DNA from 3 places in the Streptomyces sp. NPDC102259 genome. Region 1 is predicted to be linked to each of the others. Evidence: riboswitches for the same ligand, from Rfam matches in the RefSeq annotation. Region 1 holds a riboswitch; each other region holds the start of a gene.
What was found. Region 1 has a riboswitch for thiamine pyrophosphate ahead of ACIRPU_RS23920 (thiamine ABC transporter substrate binding subunit). Riboswitches for the same ligand answer to the same signal wherever they lie in the genome.
Positions count from the first base shown of each region.

Region 2: another riboswitch for thiamine pyrophosphate. It lies ahead of thiC (phosphomethylpyrimidine synthase ThiC); the one in region 1 lies ahead of ACIRPU_RS23920 (thiamine ABC transporter substrate binding subunit).
Region 3: another riboswitch for thiamine pyrophosphate. It lies ahead of thiO (glycine oxidase ThiO); the one in region 1 lies ahead of ACIRPU_RS23920 (thiamine ABC transporter substrate binding subunit).

Region 1 covers NZ_JBIWMA010000010.1:216,719-219,986, reverse strand. Annotated here, with positions in the region: gene ACIRPU_RS23925 (ABC transporter permease) at 1-981, opposite strand, end outside; gene ACIRPU_RS23920 (thiamine ABC transporter substrate binding subunit) at 957-2,033, opposite strand; TPP riboswitch at 2,124-2,229, opposite strand; gene rlmN (23S rRNA (adenine(2503)-C(2))-methyltransferase RlmN) at 2,284-3,268, opposite strand, start outside.
Region 2 covers NZ_JBIWMA010000006.1:228,061-231,328, reverse strand. Annotated here, with positions in the region: gene ACIRPU_RS17460 (YibE/F family protein) at 1-1,424, opposite strand, end outside; TPP riboswitch at 1,839-2,028, shown strand; gene thiC (phosphomethylpyrimidine synthase ThiC) at 2,021-3,268, shown strand, end outside.
Region 3 covers NZ_JBIWMA010000018.1:41,315-44,582, reverse strand. Annotated here, with positions in the region: gene ACIRPU_RS32270 (NAD(P)/FAD-dependent oxidoreductase) at 1-627, opposite strand, end outside; gene ACIRPU_RS32265 (hypothetical protein) at 705-1,055, opposite strand; TPP riboswitch at 1,108-1,218, shown strand; gene thiO (glycine oxidase ThiO) at 1,216-2,382, shown strand; gene thiS (sulfur carrier protein ThiS) at 2,454-2,654, shown strand; gene ACIRPU_RS32250 (thiazole synthase) at 2,658-3,268, shown strand, end outside.

The DNA of each region.
Region 1 (3,268 bases):
GGGCGCGTCCAGCGAGCGCTGCGCCAACACCGCCAGCGGCAGCACCAACAGCACGGCGATCGTGCCGAGCACCCCGGCGAGCAGCGCCCACTGCCCGGCCCCGCGCGGTCGCCGCGCCGTCACCGACGGGTCGACCAGCCGCAACGCGGTCTCCCGCCGCCGTACGGTCCGGGCGTGCACGGCGAGGATCGCGCCGACGGCCGCGAACTGGACGATCGTGAGGACGGCGGCCGTGGACAGGTCGAAGATCTCGGAGGTCTGCCGGTAGATCTCCACCTCGAGGGTGGAGAAGGTGGGGCCGCCGAGGATCTGCACCACTCCGAAGGAGGTGAAGGTGAAGAGGAAGACCATCAGCGCGGCGGCCGCGACGGCGGGCCCCAGGGCGGGCAGGGTGACCGTGCGCCACGCCGTCGGGCGGGACGCGCCGAGCATCCGCGCCGCCTCCTCCTGCCGGGGGTCGAGCTGCGACCACAGCCCGCCCACCGTGCGTACGACGACCGCGTAGTTGAAGAAGACGTGCGCCAGCAGGATCGCCCACACCGTGGTGTCCAGCCGTACGCCCCACAGGTCGTCGAGCAGTCCGCCGCGTCCGACGAGCGCCAGGAACGCCGTGCCGACGACGACCGTCGGCAGCACGAACGGGACGGTGACGACGGCGCGCAGCACCTGCTTGCCCGGGAACTCCAGACGGGCGAAGACATACGCGGCGGGCAGCGCCACCAGGAGCGTGAGCGCGGTGGAGGCCAGCGCCTGCCAGGTGGTGAACCACAGGACGTGCCGGATGTCGGACTGCGCGAGCACGTCCCACAGCCGCCCGAAGCGCAGGCCCCCGTCGGCGCCGAGTCCCCGGGCGATGATCGCGGCGACCGGGTAGGCGAAGAAGACCGCGAAGAACGCGACGGGCACGGCCATGAGCCCGAGCCGCGCCGCGTTCCCCGCGCGGGCCGCGCGCCGGGTCACTTCAGTACGAGCGAGGTCCATGACTTGACCCAGTCGTCACGGTTGTCGGCGATCTTCGCCGGGTCCAGGGTCTCGGGGTCCTTGGCCTGCGGCCCGAACCGCGTGAACTCCGCCGGGACCGCGGCCCCCTTCCGGACCGGGTAGACGAACATGTTCAGCGGCATGTCCTGCTGGAACTCCGCGGTGAGCAGGAAGTCGAGGAGCGCCTTGCCACCCTCGGGGTTGGCGGCGTTGCTCAGCAGACCCGCGTACTCGACCTGGCGGAAGCAGGTGCCGGTGGAGACGCCGGTCGGGGCGGTGGTCGGCTTCGGGTCGCCGTAGATCACCTCGGCGGGTGGCGAGGAGGCGTACGAGACGACGAGCGGCCGGTCGGCCCCCGCCTTCTTGCCGCCCGCGGACCCGGAGAACTCCTCGTTGTAGGCCTGCTCCCAGCCGTCGACGACCTTCACGCCGTTGGCCTTCAGCTTCTTCCAGTAGTCCGCCCAGCCATCGTCGCCGTACTTCACGGCGGTCCCGAGGAGGAATCCCAGGCCCGGCGAGGAGGTGGCGGCGTTCTCGGTGACCAGCAGGTTCTTGTACGCGGGCTTCAGCAGGTCGTCGAAGGAGGCGGGCGGGGTCAGCTTGTGCTCGCTGAAGTACGCCTTGTCGTAGTTGACGCAGATGTCGCCGGTGTCGACGGGCGTGACCCGGTGCTTGCCCTGATCGGTCCGGTACGCGGGCAGGACCTGGTCGGCGCCCTTCGCCTCGTACGACTGGAACAGCCCGTTGTCGAGGGCGCGCGACAGGAGCGTGTTGTCGACGCCGAAGAAGACGTCGCCCTGCGGGTTGTCCTTGGTGAGGATGGCCTTGTTGACGGCCTGACCTGCGTCGCCGTCCTTGAGGACCTTCACCCGGTAGCCGGAGCTCTTCTCGAAGTCCGCGAGCACGCTCTTGGAGACGGCCCACGAGTCGTGGCTGACGAGGGTGACGGTCTTGGAGCCCGCCGCGGAACCGTCGTCGTCCGACGATCCGCAGGCGGACAGCGTGACGAGGCCGAGGCCGACGGCCGCGGCCACGAACGTCCTGGTGTGCACTGGATTCCTCCTGGGGTTGACCAGGAAGAGACGCGGCCCTGCCCGGACGCCCGCGGAAGGTTCCGCCGGTGCCCGGGCAGGGCGCAACAGCTTGAGTGATGACCGAACTTCCTACCCAGAATGACCTGGGCAAGGTTCAGAGGGTCTGCGGACTCTCCCGCACTCTCAGCGCTGTGGCGCTCCCCTGTCGGAATATGAAGATGTATCGATACGGATGTACTGATACCCGATAGCTGATATCGGGGTCAGACTACCGCTCGGTGGCCGCGAGCTGACCGCACGCCCCGTCGATCTCCTGACCACGGGTGTCCCGGACCGTGACGGGCACCCCGTGCGCGGCGATCGCCTCGACGAACGCCTTCTCGTCCTCGGGCCGCGAGGCCGTCCACTTCGAGCCCGGCGTCGGGTTCAGCGGGATGAGGTTGACGTGCACGGGCTTGCCGCGCAGCAGCCGGCCGAGCCGGTCACCACGCCAGGCCTGGTCGTTGATGTCGCGGATCAGCGCGTACTCGATGGACAGCCGGCGCCCGGACCGCTCGGTGTACTCGAACCCGGCGTCCAGCACCTCGCGCACCTTCCACCGCGTGTTCACGGGGACGAGGGTGTCACGCAGCTCGTCGTCCGGCGCGTGCAGGGAGATCGCGAGCCGGCACTTGAAGCCCTCGTCGGAGAACCGGTGGATGGCCGGCACAAGCCCGACCGTCGACACGGTGATGCCCCGCTGCGAGAGCCCCAGCCCGTCCGGAGCCGGGTCGGTGAGCGCGCGGATGGAGCCCACGACCCGCTTGTAGTTGGCGAGAGGCTCGCCCATCCCCATGAAGACGATGTTGGAGAGCCTGGCAGGACCCCCGGGCACCTCCCCGTCCCGCAGCGCCCGCATCCCGTCGACGATCTGATGCACGATCTCGGCGGTGGACAGATTGCGGTCCAGCCCCGCCTGTCCGGTCGCGCAGAACGGGCAGTTCATCCCGCACCCGGCCTGCGAACTGATGCACATCGTCACCCGGTCCGGGTAGCGCATCAGCACCGATTCCACGAGCGTGCCGTCGAACAGCCGCCACAGGGTCTTGCGGGTGGTCCCCTGGTCCGTCGACAGATGCCGTACGACCGACATCAGGTCCGGCAGCAGCGCCTCACGCAGCTTCTCGCGCGCACCGGCGGGGATGTCGGTCCACTCCGCCGGGTCGTGCGCGTAACGCGCGAAGTAGTGCTGCGAGAGCTGCTTGGCACGGAAC
Region 2 (3,268 bases), on a different contig from region 1:
CCGGCGTAGGCGAGGACGAGCGTGTTGACCACGGACGCGATGTGGTCGCGGCCGATGCGGATGCCGGCCCGGTACAGGCCGCGCCAGCCCATCGCGGGGTTGGCCTCGTGCAGTTCCCAGACCGCCGAGGTCTGAGTGACCGTCACGTCGTCGAGGACGCCGAGCGAGCCGATGATGATGCCGGCCAGCAGCAGACCGCTCATGTCGATCGACGGGTACAGACCGTGGATCAGACCGGTGTTGTCGTCCGTGTTGCCGGTGAGCGCGGCCCAGTCGATGAACACCGAGCCCAGGATGCCGATCAGCAGCAGGGAGATCAGCGTGCCGAGCACCGCGACGGATGTGCGGGCCGAGAGCCCGTGACAGAGATACAGCGCGATCAGCATGATGGCGCTCGCCCCCACCACCGCCACGGCCAGCGGGTTCGACCCCTGGAGGATCGCGGGCAGGACGAAGAAGTTCAGCACCATGAAACTGATGGCCAGCGCGACCAGCGCCATGACGCCCCGCAGTCGCCCGACGACCACGACGGCGACCGCGAAGATGATGGCCAGGACCGCCATGGGGATGCGGCGGTTCACGTCGGTGACCGAGTACTGCAGGTCCTTCGGCGCGGAGGGCTCGTAGGCGACCACGACCTTCTCGCCCTGCTCCAGCTGCCGTGACTGGTCCGGTTGGACGATCTCGGTGAACGTACGGCCCTTGTCGTCGCCGGTGTCCACCCGGATCGTGGCCCGTTTGCAGGTGCCGCTCGCCTGCTGCTGCGCGGAGGAGCCCTCGGCCGTGGAGGTGTCGCCGGTAGGGGTGTCGCCCGAGGCGTTCACCGACGCGCAGCTCACGCTCACGACCTTGGTGACCGTGGCCTGTTGGGTCTGCCGGTCGAAGCCGACCCCGGTGCGTTCGTGCGCAGGGGCTCCGCCGGGCCACAGCACCACGAGCCCCACGAGCACCGCGGCCCCGAACGGAATGATGATGGCCGCGATGATTTTGCGCAGGTGTTGGGAGACGGGGGCGGCCGGGCCGTGACTGTGGCTGTGCGAATGCCCGTGCCCGCCGTCGGAACCGGAACCGGAACCGGAGTTGTGCCTGTCGCCCGGGCCGTGACCGTGGCCGTGCCCGTCGCCGTGGCCCTCGCCAGGGGCGTCGCGATGACCACTGTCGTGGCTCTGCCCATGACCGTGTTCCCGGTCGAAGCCATATCCGTCACCAGAACCAGAACCAGAACCAGAACCAGAGCCGGCACCGGGTGTAGGACGCGGGCCCGGGCCCGGACGAGGACCGGCATCATGACCGGGGCCGTACGCCTGACCGGGCGAGGGCCCGTCCCCGTACCCCTGATTGTCCCCGTATCCCTGGCCGTTCTCGGACCCCTGCCCGCTCCCGTATCCCTGCCCGCTCGGGTATCCCCGACCGGGCCCGGGCACGGGCCCTTGGCCGTTCCCGTAACCCCGGCTGTTTCCCGGCCCCGACCGGGAGCCTGGCCCTGCCCCTGCCCCTGGCCCGGGGCCTCCACCGGAGCCCGGTCCTTGACCGGAGCCGGAACCTTGGCCACCGGGAGTGCCGACGCGTCTCAGCCCGCCGAGTCCGCCGGCGTATCCCGGCCCGCGGTCGGGGCTACGCGGCTGATCGTGACCGTCTCTGAAGTCGCGGTCGCCTCTGGGACCGCTGCCAGAACCGCTGCCGGAGCCATTGCCGGGGCCGCTTCCGGAGCCGGGTCGGCGGGGCGGCTCGGGCGGCGGGTACGGGGGCTGGTGTGTCGTGGTCACCGACCGATCATCGCAAGAACGACAGGGGCCCTCTGTTCACCGCGCCAGAATTGACGCTAGCGTGGAGACAACCTTTGCACACGCGGGAGCTCGGAGCACCGGGCTGAGAGGGCGCTGACCTCCGTCTTAGCGATGTTTCACGTGGAACGTCTCTCGAATCGAGTGATGTTTCACATGACACGTCGGCAAGCGGTAGCCGCTGCGTCGACCGCCGAACCTGTTACCGGGTAATGCCGGCGTAGGGAGTAGGTCTCATGACCAACAAGGACGCACGCACGCCTGCCTTCACGCAGAACGCGACCGGCGAAAGCACGGTCGATGTGAACGCCTCGGAGGCCGGGAAGTCCATCGGCTGGCACAAGGGGTACGTCGAGGGCGCTCGCCCCGATCTCCAGGTGCCGGTTCGTCAGGTGCATCTCACCAACGGGCAGTCGGTCGCCCTGTACGACACCTCCGGCCCGTACACCGATCCGCTCGTCGAGACCGACGTTCGCAGGGGCCTGTCGCCGTTGCGCGAGAACTGGATCATCGCCCGGGGCGACACGGAGGAGTACGCGGGCCGTCCGGTCCGCCCCGAGGACGACGGCATCAAGCACACCTCACCGCGCGGCGGTCTGCGCAACCTCGACGCGGTCTTCCCGGGTCGGCCGCGCCTGCCGCGTCGCGGCCGGGACGGTGAGGCGGTCACCCAGCTCGCGTATGCGCGCCGCGGGGAGATCACACCCGAGATGGAGTTCGTGGCCATCCGAGAGAACGTTTCTCCCGAGGTGGTACGCGAGGAGATCGCGGCGGGCCGCGCCGTGCTGCCGGCCAACGTCAACCACCCGGAGATGGAGCCGATGATCATCGGCAAGAGGTTCCTGGTGAAGGTCAATGCCAACATCGGCAACTCGGCGGTGACGTCCTCCATCGAGGAGGAGGTCGAGAAGATGACCTGGGCGACCCGTTGGGGCGCCGACACGGTCATGGACCTGTCGACCGGCCGCAACATCCACACCACGCGCGAGTGGGTGCTGCGCAACTCCCCCGTCCCCATTGGCACGGTGCCGCTGTACCAGGCGTTGGAGAAGGTCGACGGCCGCGCCGAGGAACTGACCTGGGAGATCTACAAGGACACCGTCGTCGAGCAGGCCGAGCAGGGCGTGGACTACATGACGGTCCACGCCGGCGTCCGCCTCGCGTACGTCCCGCTCACCGCCAACCGCAAGACCGGCATCGTGTCGCGCGGCGGCTCGATCATGGCGGCCTGGTGCCTCGCGCACCACAAGGAGTCGTTCCTCTACGAGAACTTCGAGGAACTCTGCGAGATCCTCGCCGCCTACGACGTCACGTACTCGCTGGGCGACGGGCTGCGGCCGGGGTCCATCGCGGACGCCAACGACGCGGCGCAGTTCGCGGAGTTGAGGACGCTGGGGGAACTCAACCGGATCGCGAAGCGTTTCCATGTTCAGACGATGATCGAAGGCCCGGGCCATGTCCCGATGCACAAGATCAAGGAGAAC
Region 3 (3,268 bases), on a different contig from region 1:
CAGGACGACCGCGCCGGGCTCGACGCGCTCCACGCGCGCGTGGGTGCGCAGATCGATGCCGCTGTCGGCGTACCAGGCGGCCATCGGGGCGGCGACCTCGGCGGGCAGGGCCCCGGCCAGCGGCCGGTCGGCGGCCTCGACGACGGTGACCGCGCAGCCGGCCTCCCGCGCGGCCGTGGCGAACTCGGCGCCGATCCAGCCGGCCCCGACGACCACGACGTCGTGCTGCCGGGCGAGTACGGGCCGCAGCCGTTCGGCGTCGTCCAGGGTGCGCAGCAGATGCACGCCGGGCACGCCCTCGGCGCCGGGCAGCCGGATCGGTTCGGCGCCGGTGGCGAGGACGAGGACGTCGTACGGGACGGGCCCGGCCTCGGTGTCCAGCTCGTGGTCGGCCGGGCGAAGGCCGCTGACCTCGCGGCCGAGCACCAGCTCGATGCCGAGGCCCTCGAAGTCGACGTCGAAGGCGGAGCCCTCGGCGTTGCCGAGCAGGACGGCCTTGGACAGCGGGGGCCGGTCGTAGGGCTGGTGGGGCTCCGCGCCGATCAGCGTCACCGTGCCGTCGAAGCCCTGTTCCCGCAGCGCGACGGCGGTCTGCACCCCCGCCATGCCCGCGCCGACGACCACCACGCGCCGCCCGGAGGGGCCGCCTTCTTCCTGCCTCTGCTCACTCACCTGATCACCTTAGGCGGCTGACGAATCGTCAGTCAGTGCTCGTGCGCCGTGACCTGCTCCACAACGCTGGTGCCGCTGCCCTTCTGCGACTCCCACGCCCAGGTCTCCTCGAGCCGCACCCGTCCGTCCGCCAGCTCCACGACCGTCGAGACGCAGTGGCCCGAGGACGTCGTCCCGTCATGCTTGAGCTGTACGTACCGGAAGTCGAGCCGGTCCCCTTCTCGGGTACCCACCAGATGCCCGCGTACGACGTCGCCGCCCGCGTACTCCGCCCAGATCTCGCCGCCGCTCTCGTGGTACGTGAAGCGGGTGCGGGTGCCGACCTGGCCCGGGGCCTGGTCGGCGACGGGCGCGAGGACGAGGCCGTCCAACGAGCGGGGCATGACGAAAGGCTCCCTTACAGACGCGCCGGACCACGGGCTAGGGTGGCCAACCTAGAGCACACGCGGGAGTCCGGACGCACCGGGCTGAGAGGGAGGCTGGCGGCCTCCGACCGTCGAACCTGATCCGGGTCATGCCGGCGAAGGGAGGGGCTGGACGCCCATGTCGTCTCCACGTACGTCAGACGTCCTCGTCATCGGGGGCGGGATCATCGGCCTGGTCACGGCCTGGCGGGCCGCGCAGCGCGGCTTCGGCACGGCGGTGGTCGACCCGGCGCCGGGCGGCGGGGCCGCCCAGGTGGCGGCCGGGATGCTGGCCGCCGTCACGGAACTGCACCACGGCGAGCAGACCCTGCTCGGCCTCAACCTGGCCTCCGCCCGCCGTTATCCGGACTTCGCGGCCGAGCTGACGGAGCTGACCGGGCGCGACCTCGGCTACCGGCGCTGCGGCACGCTCGCGGTGGCGCTGGACTCCGACGACCGCGCCCATCTGCGCGAACTGCACGCCCTTCAGCGGCAGTCGGGGCTGGAGTCGGAGTGGCTGTCCGGGCGCGAGTGCCGCCGCCTGGAGCCGCTGCTGGCGCCCGGGGTGCGCGGTGGGCTGCGGGTCGACGGCGACCACCAGATCGATCCGCGACGGCTGACCGGGGCGCTGGTGGCCGCGTGCGAGCGGGCCGGGGTGGCCTTCCATCGGGTGCGCGCCGAGCGGCTGTCCGTCGTGGGCGGGCGCGCCACGGGGGTCGTCACGGGGGACGGTACGGCCCTGGCGGCCGGGCAGGTGGTGCTCGCCGGCGGCAGCCTGAGCGGACGGCTCGCGGGGGTGCCGCAGGACGTGCTGCCTCCCGTACGGCCGGTGAAGGGCCAGGTGCTGCGGCTGACCGTGCCGCCGCGGTACGCGCCGTTCCTGAGCCGGACCGTGCGGGCCGTGGTGCGCGGCAGCCAGGTCTACCTGGTCCCCAGGGAGAACGGCGAGCTGGTCGTCGGTGCGACCAGCGAGGAGCTGGGCTGGGACACGACGGTGACGGCCGGGGGCGTGTACGAGTTGCTGCGCGACGCCCATGAGCTGGTGCCGGGGATCACCGAGCTGCCGCTCACGGAGACGCGCGCGGGGTTGCGGCCCGGGTCCCCGGACAACGCGCCGCTGCTCGGGCCGACCGAGCTGGCGGGGTTGCTGCTGGCCACCGGGCACTACCGCAACGGCGTGCTGCTGACGCCGGTGACGGGTGACGCGATGGCGCATGCCCTGGCCACCGGCGAGCTCCCGGACGAGGCCCGCCCCTTCACGCCCCGGCGCTTCGGCGCCACCGCACTCTCGGAGCAGCCCGCATGAACGCCCACAGGAACACCCAGGCCGCCCATGACACCCATGACGCCCGTGACGACGCCCGGGGGAACGCCCGCGTGAACGTCTCGGTGAACGGAGAGCGGCGGGAGTTCGCTGCCGGTACGGCGCTCGACAGCGTCGTACGGTCCCTGACGCCGGCGCCGGCCGGGGTGGCCGCCGCGCTCAACGAGACCGTCGTCCCGCGCGCGCAGTGGCCGTCCACCGCGCTGCGCGACGGTGACCGGGTGGAAGTCCTCACCGCCGTCCAGGGAGGCTGAGCCATGGCCGACGATCCCTTCGTCCTCGGCGGCAGGTCCTACTCGTCCCGTCTGATCATGGGTACGGGGGGTGCGCCCAGCCTGGACGTGCTGGAACGGGCGCTGGTGGCGTCCGGGACCGAGCTGACGACGGTCGCGATGCGCCGGGTTGGCCCCTCGGTGCACGGTTCCGTGCTGTCGGTGCTGGAGCGGCTCGGTGTCCGGGTGCTGCCGAACACGGCGGGGTGCTTCACCGCCGGAGAGGCCGTGCTGACCGCTCGGCTGGCGCGGGAGGCGCTGGGCACCGACCTGATCAAGCTGGAGGTCATCGCCGACGAGCGCACGCTGCTGCCGGACCCGATCGAGCTGCTGGAGGCGGCGGAGACGCTGGTGGACGACGGGTTCACCGTGCTGCCGTACACGAACGACGATCCGGTGCTGGCCAGGAAGCTGGAGGACGTGGGGTGCGCGGCGGTGATGCCGCTGGGCTCTCCGATCGGCTCCGGTCTGGGCATCCGCAACCCGCACAACTTCCAGCTGATCGTCGAGCACGCGCGCGTGCCGGTGATTCTCGACGCGGGTGCGGGCACCGCGTCGGACGTGGCGCTGGCGATGGAGCTGGGGTGCGCGGCGGT